3 regions of the Vreelandella indica genome follow, and region 2 is predicted to be linked to each of the others. Evidence: predicted binding sites of a transcription regulator. Region 2 holds the regulator's gene; each other region holds the start of a gene.

Region 1 (6,482 bases), on a different contig from region 2:
ACTGGCAAAGTCTTTACAGTGCTTACTTCTTCAATAAGCATCTATCGCTCACAGGCGCTTGGCTGGATTTAGGCGACATTGCTGGCCTGCCTTCCCAGCGCGGCGGGTACCTTTCACTCCAGGCCGCTTTTTAAGTTCACTGCTTTAAGTTCACTGCTTTAAGTTCACTGCTTTAAGTTCACTGCGAGAGCTCATCCAAAAGGACATAACAATGCGCCGCTATTTAATGGCTTTGATGTTGACGACCATCGCCCTCTCTCTAGCCAGCTGTGCACACAATCGCAACCAAGCGACGCTCTATGAGCGCCTGGGAGGGCAGCCTACGATCGACGCAGTGGTTGAAAACCTCTTATACCGGATTGCGGATGATGCCGAGGTGGTGGTGTTTTTTGCAAACACGAATATCGACTTATTTGCTGAATCGCTGGCTAGCCAACTATGCGATATCAGCGACGGCCCCTGCCGCTACGAAGGCCCGCCGATGGATCGTGCCCACCAGCACATGGGAGTGACGAACGTACATTTTAATCGTGTGGTGGAACATCTCGACGCAGCGATGGAGGAGGAAGGTATTACGCTTGGCGCACGCAATGAACTACTGGGGAGGCTCGCGCCCCTGTATGCAGAGATTATGCGTCTTCAGTAACCTGCCAGCCATCACGTCCTGCTGCTTTCACACGGTAGAGCGCTTTATCGGCGGCTTCGTAGGCGTAGGCAAAGGTTGCTTCATCGGCCACAAAACGGCTCCCACCGACACTGAAGGTAACGCCTTTTTTATCTGGATGGGCGGGGTGCGCAAAGTCAGATGCGCGAATCCCTTCAATTAATTGATGGCAGTAGCTCTTCAGCGTTTCAGTGTCCGGACAGCGAATTAGTGCCGCAAACTCATCGCCTCCCAAGCGGTAGAGCTGCGCTTCATCATTAAGCGTTTCACCAATCAATGTGGCCAGCTGGCGCAGCAGGGTATCACCTTGCGGGTGCCCGTAGGCATCGTTGTACTGTTTAAAAAAGTCGATATCGACCAGAATCAGTCCCAGCGATTGGTGCTGTTTCGCTAACATATCTTGATGCAAAGCACTGCGATTGCCGATTCCAGTAAGTGGGTCACGCATCGCGCGCTGCATCCACTCGAAAGTCTCTTGCGTTGCATGATCGGTGCGCCGTAACTGGCGCTCATGAAGCCACCAAAACACCAGCCCCATCACGAAGATCAATAGGCTGGAATACGTCAGTACTTGGTTATGTTGGCGAGTGCTTACGGAGAAATCATTGATCGCCGCACCACGCTGGTCTAACTGATCCATCTCAATGTGGGTAAGGCACTGTATTGGCCCAAACAACTCGCCTACCGCGCCGACTCGATCAATTTCGGCCACCTCTAACCGTGCTAATACACGGTTTAAAATTCTCAGGCTTGGCTCCGTGCACTCATACTGATGCCGATAAACATGCATATCGGATAAGCCGTAAGAGAGCTCAATGTCGGTGATAGCCGCAGCGAAAGCTTCCTGCTCAGGCTGGTCGGCTAGCAGCTCGGATTGGGCATTTTGTAAGTAAACCCGCGAACGGGTGGCCAGTTGCTGACCGGTCAAATTGCCCGTCTGGCTAAAATAGGCCTGTATTTCTGGGTAAACCCAGCGCGACTCATAAACAATCAGCACCATCAGCGCCAAAAAGCTCATCACGCTCAGCGACAGCCATGTGACATAGCGAGGCTGGCGAGCTAAAGGGCGTGGTTGAATGGATGGCGCCACCGCAGGCTTGGCTTTGGATATCACCACTTCGCCTCTATGCTACGAATCATCCAGATCCAGTCATTGAAATCCCGCAGGTTCGCGACATCGCGGCCACTATAGTCTCGCTCTACCAGCCGCACGGGACCTCGTGTACGAATGGTTAACGGGGCACCATCTTCTGAGGTAATTAAATACCAGGTGGGGTCGTCCCACCCTTCAAGGGTCACTTCGTAGTCATCCCAGGCGGTGAAGTGCAGCGCTGGCGGTACTTCACCAAACTGATCAATCAAAAAATCTTGAAACGCTACGCCCTGCATTTCTACATCGCGCCCCTGGTAAGGGTCGTAAAGTGTAAAAGTGGTATCAGATATAGCGTGTAAATCACTTAAAGCGATCTTCTGGGTGACATCGCCATTGATAATATCCAATGCTTGTGCAAAGGCAGACGCGGGCAATAAGGTGCTAGTGCTAATTAACACGCACGCTAATAGACCACGTGCACGAACCCATGGGCTGCGTTGTAAGACAACTGCGTTCATGGCAAAGCTTCCTGATGTGTTAATCCTTTCAACGAACTTTACCAGAGCCCGCCTAGCTTTGCTTTTCAACGCAGGCCATATAATTTCAACTCACGATGAATATGAAATATGGAATATGGAATATGAAACATAAAAAAGCCAGCCCACTGTGGGCTGGCAACAAGAGGCTCACTACGCTAGTAAACCCCCTCCCCTGACAACGTTGACGCAAGGCAGGTCGGCTATTTTTTGCGCTCATCCTTACGCAGATGATCGCGAATCACGAAGCCGACCCAACCCACCATAAAAGCGATAACCAAAGCGACGGTGACCAAACCGAAAACAACTGTGTCATCCCAATACATGGTGAATCCTCCCGCCGTGATGTATGCGTTCATACTAGTCACTCATCGGTGGGAGAATGCTGACCTAGGTCAAGTTGCGAGTGGCGGGAGTAAGCGGTTGAACAGGAAATTGATACTAGTCAATTTTTGGGCGTTCATAGCAGCGCAACCACGCTATAGAACTTTACGGTCTTCAACTTTGCTGTGCTCAGTGCCCGGCGGTAACGGGTGACCTTTGGCAAGCTCTGCGCGGGTGGCGTCGCGTACGTCCAGAATCGTTACCTGATAGTTAAGCGTGCGCCCGGCAAGCGGGTGGTTGGTATCCACAGTGACACGGTCGCCCTCCACTTCCAGCACGGTGACGATTTGCGGGCCGGCTTCGCCTTCGGTTTGAAAACGGCTGCCGGGGGTCAATTCCGCATTGCCAAAGGAGGCAAGGCTGACCTCCTGGATCAACGCCTCGTTTCGCACTCCGTAGGCATCGGCAGGCATCAGTTGAACGCTTAGCACGGCGCCCACCGCTTGGCCCGCTAGGGCACTTTCAAGCCCCGGCACAATATTGTCGTGGCCGTGAAGATACTCCAGCGGCTTATTGCGCGCCTGGGAGTCATCCAATACCTGCTTGCTGCCATCGTTGAGCACGTCGCTAAGAACATAGTGCAAGGTAACTACCTGATGCGCCGTAATCGACATGGAAAACTCCTCTCCGGTAAGCTGTCGGCTTTGTAATCGAACACTGCCTCAGTTTACCACTTGGCCATTGCTAACGTCTTTCCAGGAGTAGCGCTTAATGTTAAGCCCCACCCCCCAGCGCAGTTGGCTTGCTGCGCTGGCGATTTATTGTCGTGCGCCCGTTATCACCATGCTGTTTCTGGGGTTTTCCGCAGGCCTGCCCTTTCTGTTGGTGTTCTCGACGCTCTCCGCCTGGCTACGCAGCGATGGCGTGGAAGTTGCGGCGATCGGCTTTTTTGCCTGGATCGGCATGCTCTACTCGATCAAGTTTTTCTGGGCCCCGGTCGTTGACCGGTTAGCGCTACCGTTGATGACCCGCACTTTCGGCCAGCGCCGCGGTTGGATGCTATTAGCGCAAGGGATGATTGCTGCCGGGCTGGTGGGACTCGCCGGTTTAAGCCCGGTCGGCAATCTCGGCTGGGTGGCCCTCTTTGCGCTGCTGGTTGCCTTTGGCTCAGCGACGCAAGATATTGCCATCGACGCCTACCGTATCGAATCCGCGGATGACAACGTCCAGGCAGCCATGGCCTCGACCTATATTATTGGCTATCGCGGGGGTCTGCTTGCTGCTGGCGCAGGGGCGCTGTATATCGCGGCATCCGCCTCTTGGGATGTTGCCTATCTCAGCATGGCAGCACTCATGAGCATTGGCGTGCTGACCGTACTGCTGCGCCCGGAACCCAAGCGGGCATCACTTTCCATTCAGCTTATTCACGAACCCAAGGTACGTGCATTCATTCGCGCCAGCCGCGGTAAGCCCAAATTTTTACGCCGTATGGGCGCCTGGAGCATTGGCGCGTTAGTCTGCCCCTTTACCGACTTTTTTAGCCGCTATGGGGTAAAAGCGCTATGGATTTTGGTGTTTATCGCAGTATTTAGAATCAGCGATTTGGCCATGGCCTCTATGGCCAATCCGCTCTATATCGATTTGGGCTTTTCGCTAGCGGAAATTGCTAACGTGACCAATATATTTGGTATCGCGATGAGCATTACTGGCGGGGTTTTAGGCGGACTGCTGGTGGTGCGTTACGGCATCGGCCCGCTGCTTATCTTCGGGGCGGGGTTGGTCATGGTGACCAACCTGCTGTTTGCGGCGCTTGCGGTGGTGGGTAATCAACTACCTATGTTGGTCGTCACGATTATCGGCGACAACCTCGCCAACGGGTTGGCCAGTGCGGTGTTTATCGCCTTTCTTTCCAGCCTCACTTCACGCGCTTATACCGCGACGCAGTATGCGCTTTTCTCATCGCTGATGACGCTACCGGGGAAATTCTTGAGCGGTTTTGGCGGGCTCGTAGTTACTGCCGAGGGCTACCCGAGCTTCTTTGTCATCGCCACTCTACTCGGCGTGCCCGCCATTGTGCTTGCTATCTGGATTAACCGCGACAAGCAGTTAGTGCCCTACCCCCAAGCCTGCTTAAACAGGCTTGAAGACTGAGACGAGTGAATATTTGGGCTAGCGGTGTGATTCAAGCCAATCCAGGGCGCCCGGCGTCGTGCGCCACTGGTCGCGCATCAGCGTGCGGTACTGCCATGCTTCGGCCCGGGAGCCGGGGTCAACCTGGCCATCTGGGTGGGGCATGGAAGGCCGCGGGTTCTCGGCGCAAATCAGCTCTAGCGCATAGCGATTATGACCAAGCACATCACTAAGCGCCGTTTCAGCGGCTTCGCGCTGCTCTAAGCGATAGAGCGCCAAGGTCTTGCCCATCAGCAGCCCAAGTACCAGCGAGCCGTCGTCGTCATTATCTTCGGCCAGCGCCAGCGCTTCTTCGTTACGGTCGTCGCGCAGCAGTTGATCTAACACCAACTCACGCAGCCCCAAGCTATCTTCCTGGTCGATCAGCAATAGCTCTTCGGCCAGCTCGCGAGAGTGCTGGCGCGCGCCACGCTCCATACCGACCACCAGCGCCAGGCCGGTGCGCAGTAGCATGGCATTGTCAGCATCATCCCAACACAGGTTGCCGTCACCCTCGGCGCGGGCCTGTTCCATCCAGCGTGAAAGACGCAGTGCCAACGGCTCCAGCAGGCTGGGTGCCATCCACGGCAGGCTGCCAAAACGGCTGGTGAGTGCCAACGTTAAATCTTGCACCACCTGCGGGGCATCCAGCCATTCTGGATGTGCGCACAGCGCCGACATCCATTCAACCGCATTGCCCCAGGGGTCATCGCGGAAACCCAGCGCCACGTCTTCATCCACCAGCACCTGAAACTGCTCATGCCAAGCGGCAAACAACGTCGCTTCGCGGGCGCTGGTGTTATACAGCAACCGACCACTTTCAGAGTCAGCCTGAATATCGATTTTCGGCGCAGTAGGCAACGCTGCCAGCAACGCCTGAAGCGACACCAGCGGTGTGGCCAAGTCTTCTTCTGCACTGAGCAGTTGGTCGGCAAGCGTAGCCCCGGGGTTTTCCGCAAGAGCAGCCAGGAAATCCAGTTGGTCTTCGTCCAGTTCGCCCTGACGAACCAGACGGCGATACCAGAAGTTGGCGCGCTCCTTGGCTTCCTGCTCGTGGCCTTCATGCAGCAGCAGCATGGCTTCGATGTAAGCCAAGGTAGGCGAATCGGGCAGCGCCTGTTGTGCTTTTACAAAGGCACCCCGGGCGCTATCCAAGTCATCATTATCCAGGTGCATCAAGCACAGGCGTTCGAGAGCGACGCCGCGCAGGAACAGCGGGCCACGTTCCATGACTTCGTCAAGCAGATCGGCACGCTTGCGGGTAAAACCGCGCTCTTGATAAATATCCAGCAGGATTTCAAACGCGGGTTCAGCCTGTTCGGGCAGCCGTGACCAGTCGCTGCCATCAAACAGTGACTCTAGAATCTGCATGGCGCGACCGGTCTGGCCGCTTTCAGCCGCAATAAGGCCCGCTTCCAGCAGCGCTTGCGCCGGTGCCTGCTGGCTATCCAGCGCCGCTTTCAGGGTGGCACCCTTCCACTCGCGCAGCGATAGCATCCACATCATCTGATCGGGGATGTCGGTGGGAAACTCGACTTTGTAGCAGCACTGCTTAAATTTGCGCCCAGAGTCGCACCAGCACGGCTCGTTGCGCCCCGGCGTGGCAAGTGGCTCGCAGGCAAAGCTAAGCCGCTCCAGCGGGGTTTGTGACCACAACACCGGCGCCAGCGCCTGTGCCATGGCCACATCGCCTTCA
Region 2 (6,482 bases):
TGAGCATGCCCACCAAATTGCTGCAATACTGAATGCTAAGCATCAAAGCTATGTCGTGGTCACCAGTAAAACACCTCGGGCTCAGCAACTAATCGACCGGTTTCGGCATGACAACACCTGCTGGATTGTAGCGGTTAGCATGATTTCTGAAGGCACAGATATACAGCGTCTTTCAGTTTGCTGTTACCTCAGTCGCATTCGTACCGAGCTTCACTACAGGCAGGTTCTTGGTCGCATCTTAAGAAAGATGGGCACTGATGACAGAGAGGCGTGGCTTTACGTGATCGCTGAACCTACCCTACGTAAATACTCGCAAAGAATCGCCAATGACCTTCCCGAGGATCAATCCACGCTGCAGGCAAAAAAGCTTAATGATCGTCTAACTAAATCCCACGCTGAGCACGCCGATGGCAATACCGAGGGCGCAAAAGAAAGTGAAGATAATCCCCTTTCCGTAAAAGAGCAGAACGGTAAGCGCGAGCTGCAAGTTACTGAGGCTTCATTACTGACGCTGAGCTTTTCTCAATACTACCGGCAGTATCTATTATCGCTAATGTAGTTTTTTCTTTCCATGGCTACCCCCACCCATCTTCAAGGTTCATAAAGTGTACCTTTTGACACGCTTCTATTATCTTTAAAACTCAATGGGTAATAAGTGTCGTTTGGGGTTATAGCTAAGGTTCAAAAGAAAGCCCCATTTTATGATCCAAAATTGAGAATACAGCTCAATGGCGACGATCGGCTACCTCCGAGTCAGCTCTAGCGAACAAAGCACCCAATCTCAACTTAGCGAGATTGCGAATCGACAAAATGTCGAATGTTGGTCATATGCTCATGCATCTGAAGCTTCTGCTAGCTCAGGAATTTGAAACACTCTATCTCCCATCGAATATCTCAATTCATCTGTCGAAAATTTATGCCATCTGATTTAGAATATTGGTTATGAAGATTTTGATTTGTTATTTATTTATAACTTTTATTTTAATGGTGGTTTATGAAGCCTAAAGAAAAGATGGATTTGAACAAGCTTTATAAAAAAATAAGGGCTAACGCTGGGAGAGCTGTTTGTGATTATTCTATGATTGAAGATGGTGACAAAGTAATGGCTGCCATAAGTGGTGGCAAAGATTCATTTGTTATGCTTGATACTCTGTTGTATTTGAAGAGAGTAGCACCGATTAAGTTTGATGTGGTCGCTGTGAATCTCGACCAAAAACAACCCGGTTTTCCGGAGCATGTTCTTCCTGGCTTCTTCAAAAAGAATAATATTGATTATTATATTATAGATAAGGATACATATTCAATTGTTAAAGAGAAAACTCCTGAAGGGAAAACTACTTGTTCACTTTGTTCGAGACTTAGAAGGGGTTCTCTATATGGGTTTGCTGAGGAGATTGGGGCTACAAAAATAGCTCTTGGCCATCACATGGATGACATTGTAGAAACTCTTTTTTTGAATATGTTTTTTAACGGTAAGTTAAAGGCAATGCCTCCTAAGCTGCTAAGTGATGATCGCAGAAATATTGTAATAAGACCGCTTTCTTATTGTCGTGAGAAAGATATTGCTAAGCTGGCATCAATTGTAGAATTTCCAATTATTCCATGTAATCTTTGTGGTTCTCAGGAGAACTTACAAAGACAGAATATAAAAAACATGTTGGCAGGCTGGGAAAAACAAAAAGCGGGTTGTATTGAAAACATATTTAACGGTATCCAGAATGTAAGTCCAAGCCAACTAGCTGACTTAAATCTTTTCGATTTCCACAATCTCGATATCGACAGGTCTAGTAAAGTCATCTCGAACCATACTGGCAGTGTAGATGTTTCTTCGACCAATTTTATAGAAGCAATCAACCTATGATTTTGTAAAGAATACATTGGTGTATCTGGGCTGTCTTTGGTTATATTTTGATCAACTGCATTTGCTTAAAGCTTTTTTTTACAAAAAATGAATTTTTTGTATGGCTTGTGTTTGTTTTCTTTAGAAGAAAGAAAATTAAGTGACTGTATTGTAATGCTTTACTCACTCACTCACTCTTCCTCTTTTAAAAAATTTGGCATATAAGGAAAAGACAGCTATACGATGCTGGAGATTTTGCGCAATTTGCAGCGCAATGCGCCGGTCAATTTCTCACTGGTGGCGGTCAATCTGGATCAAAAACAGCCCGGTTTTCCCGAGCATGTGCTGCCTGCGTATCTGGATAAGCAGGGCGTGGAATATCACATTGTCGAGCGTGATACTTATTCGGTGGTGAAAGAAAAAACGCCAGAAGGTAAAACGACTTGCGCGCTCTGTTCACGCCTGCGCCGCGGTTCGCTGTATGGCTTTGCCGAAGAGATTGGCGCCAATAAAATTGCCCTGGGCCACCACCGTGAAGACATCCTTGAAACCCTGTTTCTCAATATGTTCTTTGGCGGCAACTTAAAAGCGATGCCGCCTAAGCTACTTTCTGATGATGGTAAAAATATCGTCATTCGGCCGTTGGCTTACTGTAAAGAGGCGGATATTGCCGAGTTTTCACGGCTGATGGAATTCCCGATTATTCCCTGCAATCTATGCGGTTCGCAGCCCAATATGCAGCGTCAGGTCGTCAAAGAGATGCTCGCCGAGTGGGACAAAAAATTCCCCGGTCGCCTGGAAAGCATGTTTAAAGCCGTTACCAATATTGCGCCTTCCCAGCTAGCGGATCGCAATCTCTTTGATTTTGAAGGGCTAGAAGCCAAACAGGCAGAACTACTGGCCGGGCGTATCCAGGCATTTAACGTCAGCTAGCGTTTTGCTCCTCTTCGGCGAGGGTGATTAAGCGCTGCATATCAAGAATATTGACCTCTCGCCCGGATACCGCCACTACGCTCTGCTGCTGGAAGCGGCTTAAAATCCGGCTGACGGTTTCCACCGCTAAACCCAAATAGTTGCCGATATCGGCCCTGGGCATGGAAAGGCGGAAACTGTAGGGCGAGTAGCCACGCCGACGAAAACGATCTGAAAGCGTGATTAAAAAGCTCGCCAGCCGCTGGTCGGCGGTTTTACGTGACAGCAGGCGCATCATGCGCCGGTCGTCGCGCAACTCTTTGCTCATGCTGCGATACAGTTGGCCACGCAGTTCGGGCAACTCCTCAGAGAGTGAGTCCAAGCGATCAAAGGGAATCTCGCAAACGGTGGTCGTTTCCAGGGCAATTACACTCCCTGGGTAGTGCTCTTCATCGATCCCGTCCAACCCCACTAGTTCGCTGGGGAGGTAGAAATTGGTCAGTTGTTCGCTGCCGTTTCCCTCTGATGTGACTTGTTTCAAACTGCCCGAACGTACCGCATAAACGCTGGTAAAAGTATCGCCTTGGCGAAATAGTGGCTCGCCTTTTTTCAGCGGTGCGCGACGACGAATAATGGCATCGAACTGGCCCATATCGTCTATCTCAAGGGCAAGTGGCAAGCATAGTGAGCTCAAGCTGCAGGTTTGGCAGCGAGCTTCATGGAGTAGCGAGCGTCGGCGGCTCATGGGTTCCAACATGCATAACTCCTTGAGTAGCGTCGTGAGTGGCAGGTAATCATTACGCCGTGCTGAGGTAGGCTTCTCTTAGTATGGAAGCTTCATTTCGTTAGCGATAGCTTGTTTACACAATCTTTGAGTAGTGCTTGCCTGATTGCTGCGGCAGGTGAGCATCAAACGCCATGGCTAAGTGACGAATCAGCAGCCGTCCCATGGGCGTCGCGCTAAGCTGGTCGCCGCTGCGCGTCAGCAGGCCATCTCGCTCGGCGCCCTGTAAGTGCTCAAGCGCTTGCGCAAAGTAACGCGGGGCATCAATGTTCCAGCGTTGACCGATGGCGGCCAGATCAATGCGCATATCACACATTAGTCGCTCAATAACGTCCCGGCGGATCAGGTCATCGTCACTTAAGCGCAGCCCACGTACGGTTGCCAATTGGCCTTGATCCAGCGCTGCTTCATAGCGGGCCAGATCGCTAGGGTTCTGTGCATAGACGTCATCGACGCGAGAAATCGCCGACACGCCAAGCCCGATTAAGTCGCACTGGGCGTGACTGGAGTAGCCTTGAAAGTTGCGCTGGAGCGAGCCTTCGCGCTGGGCGATCGCCAAGCTGTCATCAGGACGAGCAAAGTGATCCATGCCGATGTGCACATAACCGGCCGCGGTGAGCATCTCAATCGTGGTGCGCAGAATCGCCAGCTTCTCTTCGCTGCCCGGCAGGTCATCGATGTTAATCCGCCGCTGGGGGGCAAAGCGCTCGGGCATGTGGGCGTAGTTAAACACAGAAAGCCGTGCGGGATTTAACTCGATCACTTGGCGCAGGGTGTCTGCAAAGCTTTTTTCAGTCTGAAAGGGTAAGCCGTATATTAAATCGAGATTGAGCGAACGAAAGCCCAGCCGGTGTGCTTCATCCATCAGCGTCTCGGTGAGTACCCGTGGCTGAATACGGTTAATGGCTTTCTGCACCAGCGGGCTTAAGTCCTGCACGCCTAAACTGATGCGATTGAAACCGAGCGATTGCAGGTGGCGCAGCGTAAATACGTCCGCTTCGCGTGGGTCGATTTCAATCGCGTAATCGCGATCAGACGCGGACGAGAGACCAAAGCGCGCGTCCAGACGATCAATCAAGTCGCCCATCTGGTTCAAGTTAAGAAACGTCGGTGTTCCGCCACCCCAGTGCAACTGCTTCACCGGTCGTGTGGTATCCAGGTGGCGAGCGGTCAGCACCATTTCACGGTCAAGCCGGGATAGGTACGGCTCGGCCAGGGCGGTGTTCTTGGTGGCGATTTTATTGCACGCGCAGTAAAAACAAATCTTGCGGCAGAAGGGGATATGCACATACAGCGAAAGAGGACGTTGGCTGGCATTGCTGCGCTCTAACGCCTGGGTCAAATCGCTCGGGGTAAATTGGTCGTGAAACGACAACGCCGTGGGGTAAGACGTATAGCGCGGGCCACTGGTATCGTAACGGCGTAGCAAGGCTTCATCCCACTCTTTCTGCTCCGGTGCTGCCCCGGCCATGGTTGAAGTCATCGTAGAAGAAGCCGCGGGGGCATGAACGGGCATGAAGTGGCTCCGGCGTTAAAAGGGGCGTTTTAAAGGCTGTTTTTTCAAAGCCAGAGCCAGCCTAACGCGCGGCGCCGATATAAATATTGAGCCACGTCATGTTAATGCAGATAAGTTAATGAAGATGGTGTGCGGTGACTGTCCACAGTTGCCACAACGCGAACGCAATGATCGTTATGGCTGCGACGCTGCGCGTGGCTGGGTGACGAATCAGGTGGCTTAACTGGCGCGCGGCAAGCCCGGTGGCCAGCAGCGCAGGCAGCGTGCCCAGTCCAAAGGCGCCCATCAATAGTGCGCCCTGGAGCGGGTCGGCAATCGCTAAGCTCCAGGCCAGCATGGAGTAGACCAGCCCACAGGGCAGCCAACCCCATATCGCCCCCAGCGCAAAGGCTTGGGGTAAATGAACTACGGGCATTAAACGTCGCCCTACCGGCTCGATAAAGCGCCATAGACGGCGGCCTACCGCTTCAACTTTAAGCAGCCCTTTCCACCAGTTGGCGATATACAGCGCCATCAGGATCAGCATCAGCGCCGCAAACACTTGTAGCAGCATTCGCGCCGTGGCAGAGAGGGAAAATAGCGTGCCTAGTAGGGCTACCAGCGCACCTGCGCTCATGTAGCTAGTGATGCGACCTGCGTTATAGCTGAGCAGCAAGCCTCCCATACGCGCCGGATGGCGCATGCTGGGGGGCACTGCAAAAGTGAGCGCGCTCATAATGCCACCACACATGCCAATGCAATGGGCGCCGCCCATCAAACCAAACACGAACGCCGCCAGCAGTGGCGGCAGGTCAAGGCCGGTTGGATTCATGGCCGGGGCTCTTGGTCGTCGGGTGAGTGTGTGTCGGAGGGGGCAGCAGGGCGGTGCTTGGTCTGCTGCCGCTGGCGTCGCTGTTCGGGGTTGAGGTCATTCTCATCTTCATCAAACAAAATGCGGTGCGCCGGGCCTTCCAAGTCGTCGAACTGATCATTTTTCACCGCCCAGAAAAATGCCCAGACGGCGAGGCCCAGCAGAATCAGTGAAAGCGGAATGAGTAGATACAGAATCGTCATGCGGTTACCGGTGTTGAAGCGCTTGGCGAAGAGGCGGGCGGCGTCGTACGCCAGCGTGACAGCCGCAGCGCGTTACCCACCACCACTAGCGAGCTGAGCGACATACCAATGGCCGCCATCCAGGGTGGCACCAGCCCCATGGCCGCCAGCGGCAGCGCCGAAAAGTTGTAGCATACTGACCAGATCATGTTCTGGCGCATGATACGCCGGGTCGCGCGGGAAATCTCGATAGCCTCAAAAATCCGCATCAGGCGTGGGCTGAGCAGCACCGCGTCGGCGCGGGTGCGGGCTAAGTCCGTCGCACCGTTCATGGCAATTGCCACATCAGCACCGGCTAACACCGGCACGTCGTTGATGCCGTCACCAATCATCACCAC
Region 3 (6,482 bases), on a different contig from region 2:
TTCTTTCAATGTGCTCAATGATCATGCCCGCAATATCCTTGCCGGTGGCGTTCTCAATGCCCTGCAAACCAGGCGAAGAGTTAACCTCCATAATCACCGGGCCGTGATTTGAGCGTAACAAGTCGACACCGGCAACGCGCAGACCCATGGCCTTGGCTGCACGAATCGCCGTTGAACGCTCTTCAGGAGTGATTCGGATCACGCTGGCGGAGCCCCCGCGGTGTAGGTTCGAGCGGAATTCACCATCCGCCGCCTGACGCTTCATCGAAGCCACGACTTTATCGCCGATCACTAAGCAGCGAATATCAGCACCGCGTGCTTCCTTAATGTACTCCTGAACCATGATATTGGCTTTCATACCCATGAAGGCCTGAATGACTGATTCCGCCGCCTGGTTCGTTTCCGCTAACACCACGCCAATTCCCTGGGTGCCTTCAAGCAGCTTAATCACCAGCGGGGCGCCTTTGACCATGGTGATCAAGTCAGGAATATCGTCCGGAGAGTGCGCAAAGCCGGTAATCGGTAGCCCCAGCCCTTTGCGTGACAATAGCTGAAGTGAGCGTAGTTTGTCCCGCGAGCGTGTAATTGAAACGTTATCGTTGATAACGTAGGTGCCCATCATCTCGAACTGGCGTAACAGCGCACACCCATAAAAGGTCACCGACGCACCAATGCGGGGGATGACCGCATCAAAGTGCTCAATTTCTTGACCTTTATAGTGAATCGAAGGGTGGTGGGAGGTAATGCTCATATAGCAGCGCAGCGTGTCCACCACACGAGCGGTATGCCCACGCTGCTCTGCAGCTTCAACCAGACGGCGTGTAGAGTACAAATTACGGTTGCGCGATAGCAGAGCGATATGCATGTAGGGGACTCCGAGTCTAAATAAAGGCGGCTAATAAAAGGGGTTAAGGCTCACCGTGCAAAAATGCCGCACCGGGTGCAATTAGCAGGCGGCGCATAGCGCGGCGTCCTAATAACATTGGGTGGCGCATATTGCTGCGGTCAGTCAGGGTCAGTTCAACCGGAAAATTCAAATCACCCATTTGCATTGGGGTACGTATTACATAGCGCCACTCGCTATGTCCGTTTGAACTGGTGACTCGGCGTCGATCATGTAAATGTAGACTGTAGCGATGGGCGGGTGTAGTTGGCCCAGCGCTGTGGGTAATAAAACTTACCCATAGTTGACCATGTTCATCTTCATGTGTCTCTATCTCTTCTGCATGCAGGGCAGAAGTACGCGCACCAGTGTCTGCTTTACAGCACAGGTGAAGCCCTAGCTCAGGTAACGTCACCATTTCACGGCGTCCAATGACCGCCTTGGCCTGATAGGGTAATTCCTTCACGGCTCACTCCTTGCAATTAAAAATGACAACATCAAATCAAGCCTTTCTCTGCGACATCATCATGCTCAAACGGTGTTGAATAGAAGAGCCGTCGGGCGCATCACGCATGGCCATCATGACCGGTAAACGTAGCCGTGGGATGAGAGCAAGATCACGCACTACCGCGGCAAAATCAGTACGCTCATCTTCCGCCAAACGCTGTAGAAAAAGAGGTAAGCGCTCAGCGTCTTCAAGATACACCCAGCCACGCCCGGCTATGGCAGCCAGCATATCCGGCCCACAAACTGTGGTGTCTTTAAGTAAGGCGGAGTACCAATTGCCTACCGCTGTTGCATCCGTATTACCCACAGCGCGAAGGCAAGCACATAAGGTTTCAATGTCGCCCGCTTGTGCAGCGGCTTCGCCACGACGTTGCAGCGCGGCGACTAGTGCCTGTGGCAGTGGCTGGTGCTCTAAACAGTAGCACACGGAGTTAATAACGGCGGTAGGTAGGTCAGGCAGTCTCAGCGCTAACGTGTCCGCGTCGGGCGACTCCATACGAACGACGTAATCGGCAATTCCCTGTAATCCCAATGCCTGCCAATCAATCGCCTGCTGGCCACTCAAGTAATCCTCAACCGGCTCAAAATGCTGGCTGGCAGGTAGCCCTGTGTCATAAGTGGCACGGGCATTGAGCATCGCTTGAAAGGTAACGCTGGGCGTAAAGGCGAGGGGATTATCCTTCATTAAGTGGTCCACGTCCGCTGTTTCTTCACGTCCCACCTGAGAAACAGCTCGACCTAATGTTTCCAGCAGACGATTTAAAAACGCATCACGCTGAGCAGGGGAAAGCATCCCCTGTTCATCGAGTGGTAGGGCTAAAAACCAAATAGCAGGCTCGGGCATATCCCCCAAACGAAACAGAATGGCTAGACGTGCTTGGCCTTGCCAAGGTTCTGGCCACGCCAGTTCGCCACGCTCAAAGGTGGCGAGGGACTCCCGTGGGCAGGCGACCACATGGCGGCCCATATGGTAAAGGGAAACCTCTGCGCCGCTGCGGGTAAAAAACTCATCAAGGGTTTGAATCGGTTGCATGACATCCTTCCGCGTTGCAAGCCTGCACTCTACCTTGATGATGGGTCACTGTCAGCCGCCGAGGCGGATAAATACCGGCCAACGGGTATGTCTTACATGACAGTGTGGTTAAAAAGTAAACAACTGTGCGAAAGCCCCATGAGAGCAAGCGCTGCGACACCTTTCCATAGTTTATCCACAGGCTCGTGCAGGTTTTCTGTGAGTCTATGGATAACTCTTCACAAGTGAGCGTGATTGGCAAGCAGCCAGCCGAATGGGGATAATGGTAATAAGATACGCTTTTTCATTTTACGAGGTAGTTACAAACGACGTTATGAGTACTTTTCAACCGCTACAGACAGCACTTCTAGAACTTGAAGCCGCGATGAAAGCCGCCGATCTATGGCGTATGCCGACACCTGACGCTGATGCATTCGCCAGCCAGCAGCCGTTTTGCATTGATACGATGTCGCTGCCTCAATGGGTTCGCTTTGTATTTATTGCTCGCTTAAACGCCTTGATTGAGGCCCGTGCCGCCATGCCTGCCAAGTGCGAAGTGGCTCCCGCTGTGGCCGCGTATTTGCAGCAGGAGAAAACACCTGCCCATCATCAACTGCTTGTTGTACAAGCGGTAGAGAAAGTCGACCAGTTAGTCACTGAAAGCTGAATGGTATTTAAAGATGGAAGCGATTTAACAGACAAAGCCTGCGCAAGGCAGGCTTTGTAAATTACATCCGTCATAACGCTTTTTAAGGCGGCTTAGAAGCGGTAGCTGAGGCCAGCCATGACCACTACGGGGTCGATCTCAACGGTGCCAGCTTCTGCGCCGCCCACTTTGGCATCGGAATCGATATCGATGTACCACGCCGCAGCATTTAACGCCCAATGCTCATCAATCAGCAGATCGATACCGACTTGACCCGCTGCGCCCCAGGAGTCGTCAAGCTCCAATGATGCGCCGATATCGGTTTTTTCGTCAGAGAAACGGGTGTAGTTAATACCTGCGCCGACATAAGGCTGGACACGGGCCTCGGTACCCCCTAACGGGTAGTACTGTAGTGTGAGTGTAGGTGGCAAGTGCTTAGTAGAGCCATCGGTCACGCCTTCAACCTGCAGGTCGTGTTTGAAGGGTAGCGCGGCCAGCAGCTCGACGCCCATCTTGTCGTGGAAGCGATAGCCTAGCGTGAAGGCAAAATTCGTCTCTGCATCGACATTAACATCGGCGCCTAATATCTCACCGTTATTGCTTGTCGGGTCCACTTTCGCAACACCCACGCGGGTAAAAAAGTCACCCGCGCCATAGGCGAATACCTGGCTGCTGGTCATCAAAGCCGCAGCGGCAATACTGGAAACGAGTAGGGTGGGAAGGGCGGCTTTACGCATGAGTTGACTCCTAGTGGCATGGCTAAGCGGCTATGGATGGGCCACTTCATGATGTTTAAGAGTCTAATAAAGAGGTAGTCACTGGTTATTGATCTAGGGCAAGGGTGGGCTGCCTTAACGCCAGATTCGTTATTAACAATATGAACTGCAGACATAAAAAGGCCACCCGAAGGTGGCCCGATCACATACAGCTCAGAAGGGCTGTAATGTAGAGACCTTCCTGTTGTCGATATGTCTGACACATAAAGGTCTCATGATCATCTTACTGGTTAGCGAGTGATGTGCTGATATTCACCCGCATCGGCTGTCATACTGCTCACTACCAGGATAGCAATAAAGGAAGCGATGAAGCCGGGAATGATCTCATACACACCGGGACCACCCATAAATTCACCGTTCCAGCCCAATGCAATCCAGATCATGACGGTAGCAGCACCCACTACCATGCCAGCGATAGCGCCAGCACCGTTCGTGCGCGACCACATTAACGACAAGATAATCAGCGGGCCAAACGCGGCACCAAAGCCTGCCCAGGCATTACTGACTAGCCCAAGCACCTGTGAATCCGGGTCTGAGGCGATAACGGCCGCCACCAAGCCAACCAGTACGACACTGATCCGGCCTACGCCCACACACTCTTTATCGGTCGCTTCTTTACGAAAGAACAGGCGATAGAAGTCCTCAGTCAGTGATGAAGAGGCCACCAGCAGTTGGCTGGAAATGGTACTCATGACCGCCGCCAGCAGAGCAGCATAGAGGAAGCCAGTGATCAGCGGATGGAACAGCAGCTCGGCTAGGATAATAAAGATCGTTTCCGGATCTTCTACGTCCATGCCATTACGGACCGCGTAGGCACGGCCAAACACGCCCAGAGAGACTGCGCCAATCAGCGAGATGGCCATCCAGCTCATGCCGATATTGCGGGCAATAGGTACATCCTTCAGCGTTCGGATAGCCATGAAGCGCACGATGATGTGTGGTTGGCCGAAATAACCCAGGCCCCAGGTAACGGCAGAGAGCCAGCCGATAAAGGTCAATCCTTCTGTCCATGACAGTAGCGTGGGATCGACCTCATTGAGTGTCTGTGACGCTTGGGTGAAACCACCGCCACCTTCGCCAAACAGGACCACCGCCGGCATGATCACCAAGGCCAGCATCATGATGCAGCCTTGCACGAAGTCCGTCATGCTCACGGCCAGGAAACCGCCGACCACGGTATAGACCAGTACCACACCCAGCGTAATGATGATGCCCGTAGCGTAATCGCTCAGGCCACCAATGTTGATGACGCCAGCAAAGGCGCTTTCGAACAGCTTACCGCCTGCCACCAAGCCTGACGCCGTGTATACCGCGAAAAAGATAACGATGACGATGGCGGAGACCGTTCTCAGCGACATTGATCGAGTGGGGAACCGGTTGGCCAAGAAGGCTGGAATCGTAATCGCATTGCCATAGTGCACCGTCTGTTCACGCAAGCGCGGTGCCACCAGCACCCAGTTAAAGAAGGCACCCACGAACAGGCCGATACCGATCCAGGCTGAGCCCAAGCCGGATACGAACATCGCCCCAGGTAACCCCAGCAGCAACCACCCGCTCATGTCTGAAGCGCCAGCCGACAGGGCCGCCACCTTTGGGCTAAGGGTTCGGCCACCTAGCATGTAATCTTCCGAGGTGGATGTGGATTTGCGCATAGCATAAAGGCCGATGCCAATCATGAGCGCAAAGTAAGCAAAAAGGCTGATCCAAACGCCAATAGCCATAAAAAAGTCTCCTGTTTCTTAGTTATTAAGTCGGACGTAGCGCCGACAGGTTAGTGCGCTTACCGAGAAGAATGGGTTGTGGCGCAGTCTTGTTGTTGTTAATGGCTGTTATTCCCTTTTCCTATTCACTTGACGTACCCCAGCAAATGTCAGGCTGGGGTGAGGTCGGAGAAATTTTCGGGCGTGATGAGCGGCTCACTCATCACCCAGCGCCAGTAGCGACGCGTTCCCACCTAAAGCGGCGGTGTTATTAGTAATCGTTTTTTCAGTTACAAAGCGCTGCAGGTAGTGAAGGCCGCCGGCTTTTGGCCCTGTACCAGAAAGCCCTTGACCACCAAACGGTTGAACGCCCACCACAGCCCCAATGATATTACGGTTGATGTACACATTGCCTACGCGCATTTTCTGCGCTATTTCAGCGGCGAATGATTCGTTACGGCTATGTACGCCAAATGTCAGGCCGTAATTGCGACCGTTAATGTCATTGATAACTTTATCAAGCTCGCTGGCTTTGTAACGCACGATATGCAGTATGGGCCCGAACTGCTCGCGCGTGAGTGAATCGATGCTATCAATCGTGAAGGCGACAGGCGCCACGAATGTGCCATCTTGGGTATGCTCAGCAGCCATCGGTGTCTCGGCGACTAGTCGATTTTCGGCTTTGAGTTTTTCGATGTGCTCCATTAAGCCTTTACGCGCCTCTTCATCGATCACCGGCCCCACATCAGTGCCTAAATCGCGAGGGTCGCCAATGCGCAGTTCATTCATCGCGCCTTTGAGGATTTCAATGACCCGGTCGGCAACATCGTCTTGTAGATACAGTACCCGCAGCGCCGAGCAGCGCTGCCCGGCGCTCTGGAAGGCCGACTGAATCACATCTACCACCACCTGTTCAGGCAGGGCAGTAGAATCGACAATCATGGCGTTCATGCCGCCG

Evidence for each region. The regulator FNR, encoded in region 2, switches genes on or off when oxygen is low (the NO sensors DNR and NnrR bind a similar motif). The targets are predictions, from matches to a motif close to TTGATNTANATCAA.
Region 1: the regulator FNR is predicted to act here: its motif matches at 2,679-2,692, upstream of ccoM (cytochrome c oxidase subunit CcoM).
Region 3: the regulator FNR is predicted to act here: its motif matches at 3,874-3,887, upstream of V8L71_RS13290 (OmpW/AlkL family protein).

Annotation. Positions count from the first base shown of each region.
Region 1 is NZ_JBANSO010000028.1:36,560-43,041, forward strand. It holds gene V8L71_RS17060 (DUF3034 family protein) at 1-134, shown strand, start outside; gene V8L71_RS17065 (group I truncated hemoglobin) at 212-646, shown strand; gene V8L71_RS17070 (GGDEF domain-containing protein) at 630-1,778, opposite strand; gene V8L71_RS17075 (hypothetical protein) at 1,775-2,275, opposite strand; gene ccoM (cytochrome c oxidase subunit CcoM) at 2,497-2,652, opposite strand; gene V8L71_RS17085 (FKBP-type peptidyl-prolyl cis-trans isomerase) at 2,773-3,291, opposite strand; gene V8L71_RS17090 (AmpG family muropeptide MFS transporter) at 3,389-4,768, shown strand; gene V8L71_RS17095 (SEC-C metal-binding domain-containing protein) at 4,787-6,482, opposite strand, start outside.
Region 2 is NZ_JBANSO010000038.1:225-6,706, forward strand. It holds partial or broken gene V8L71_RS18810 (DEAD/DEAH box helicase) at 1-559, shown strand, start outside; gene ttcA (tRNA 2-thiocytidine(32) synthetase TtcA) at 995-1,861, shown strand; partial or broken gene ttcA (tRNA 2-thiocytidine(32) synthetase TtcA) at 2,066-2,773, shown strand; gene fnr (fumarate/nitrate reduction transcriptional regulator Fnr) at 2,766-3,509, opposite strand; gene hemN (oxygen-independent coproporphyrinogen III oxidase) at 3,613-5,052, opposite strand; gene V8L71_RS18835 (sulfite exporter TauE/SafE family protein) at 5,168-5,863, opposite strand; gene ccoS (cbb3-type cytochrome oxidase assembly protein CcoS) at 5,860-6,105, opposite strand; gene V8L71_RS18845 (heavy metal translocating P-type ATPase) at 6,102-6,482, opposite strand, start outside.
Region 3 is NZ_JBANSO010000018.1:22,140-28,621, forward strand. It holds gene rimK (30S ribosomal protein S6--L-glutamate ligase) at 1-865, opposite strand, end outside; gene V8L71_RS13275 (putative ATP-dependent zinc protease) at 909-1,349, opposite strand; gene V8L71_RS13280 (DUF3549 family protein) at 1,386-2,423, opposite strand; gene V8L71_RS13285 (YqcC family protein) at 2,737-3,069, shown strand; gene V8L71_RS13290 (OmpW/AlkL family protein) at 3,162-3,785, opposite strand; gene putP (sodium/proline symporter PutP) at 4,055-5,545, opposite strand; gene putA (bifunctional proline dehydrogenase/L-glutamate gamma-semialdehyde dehydrogenase PutA) at 5,741-6,482, opposite strand, start outside.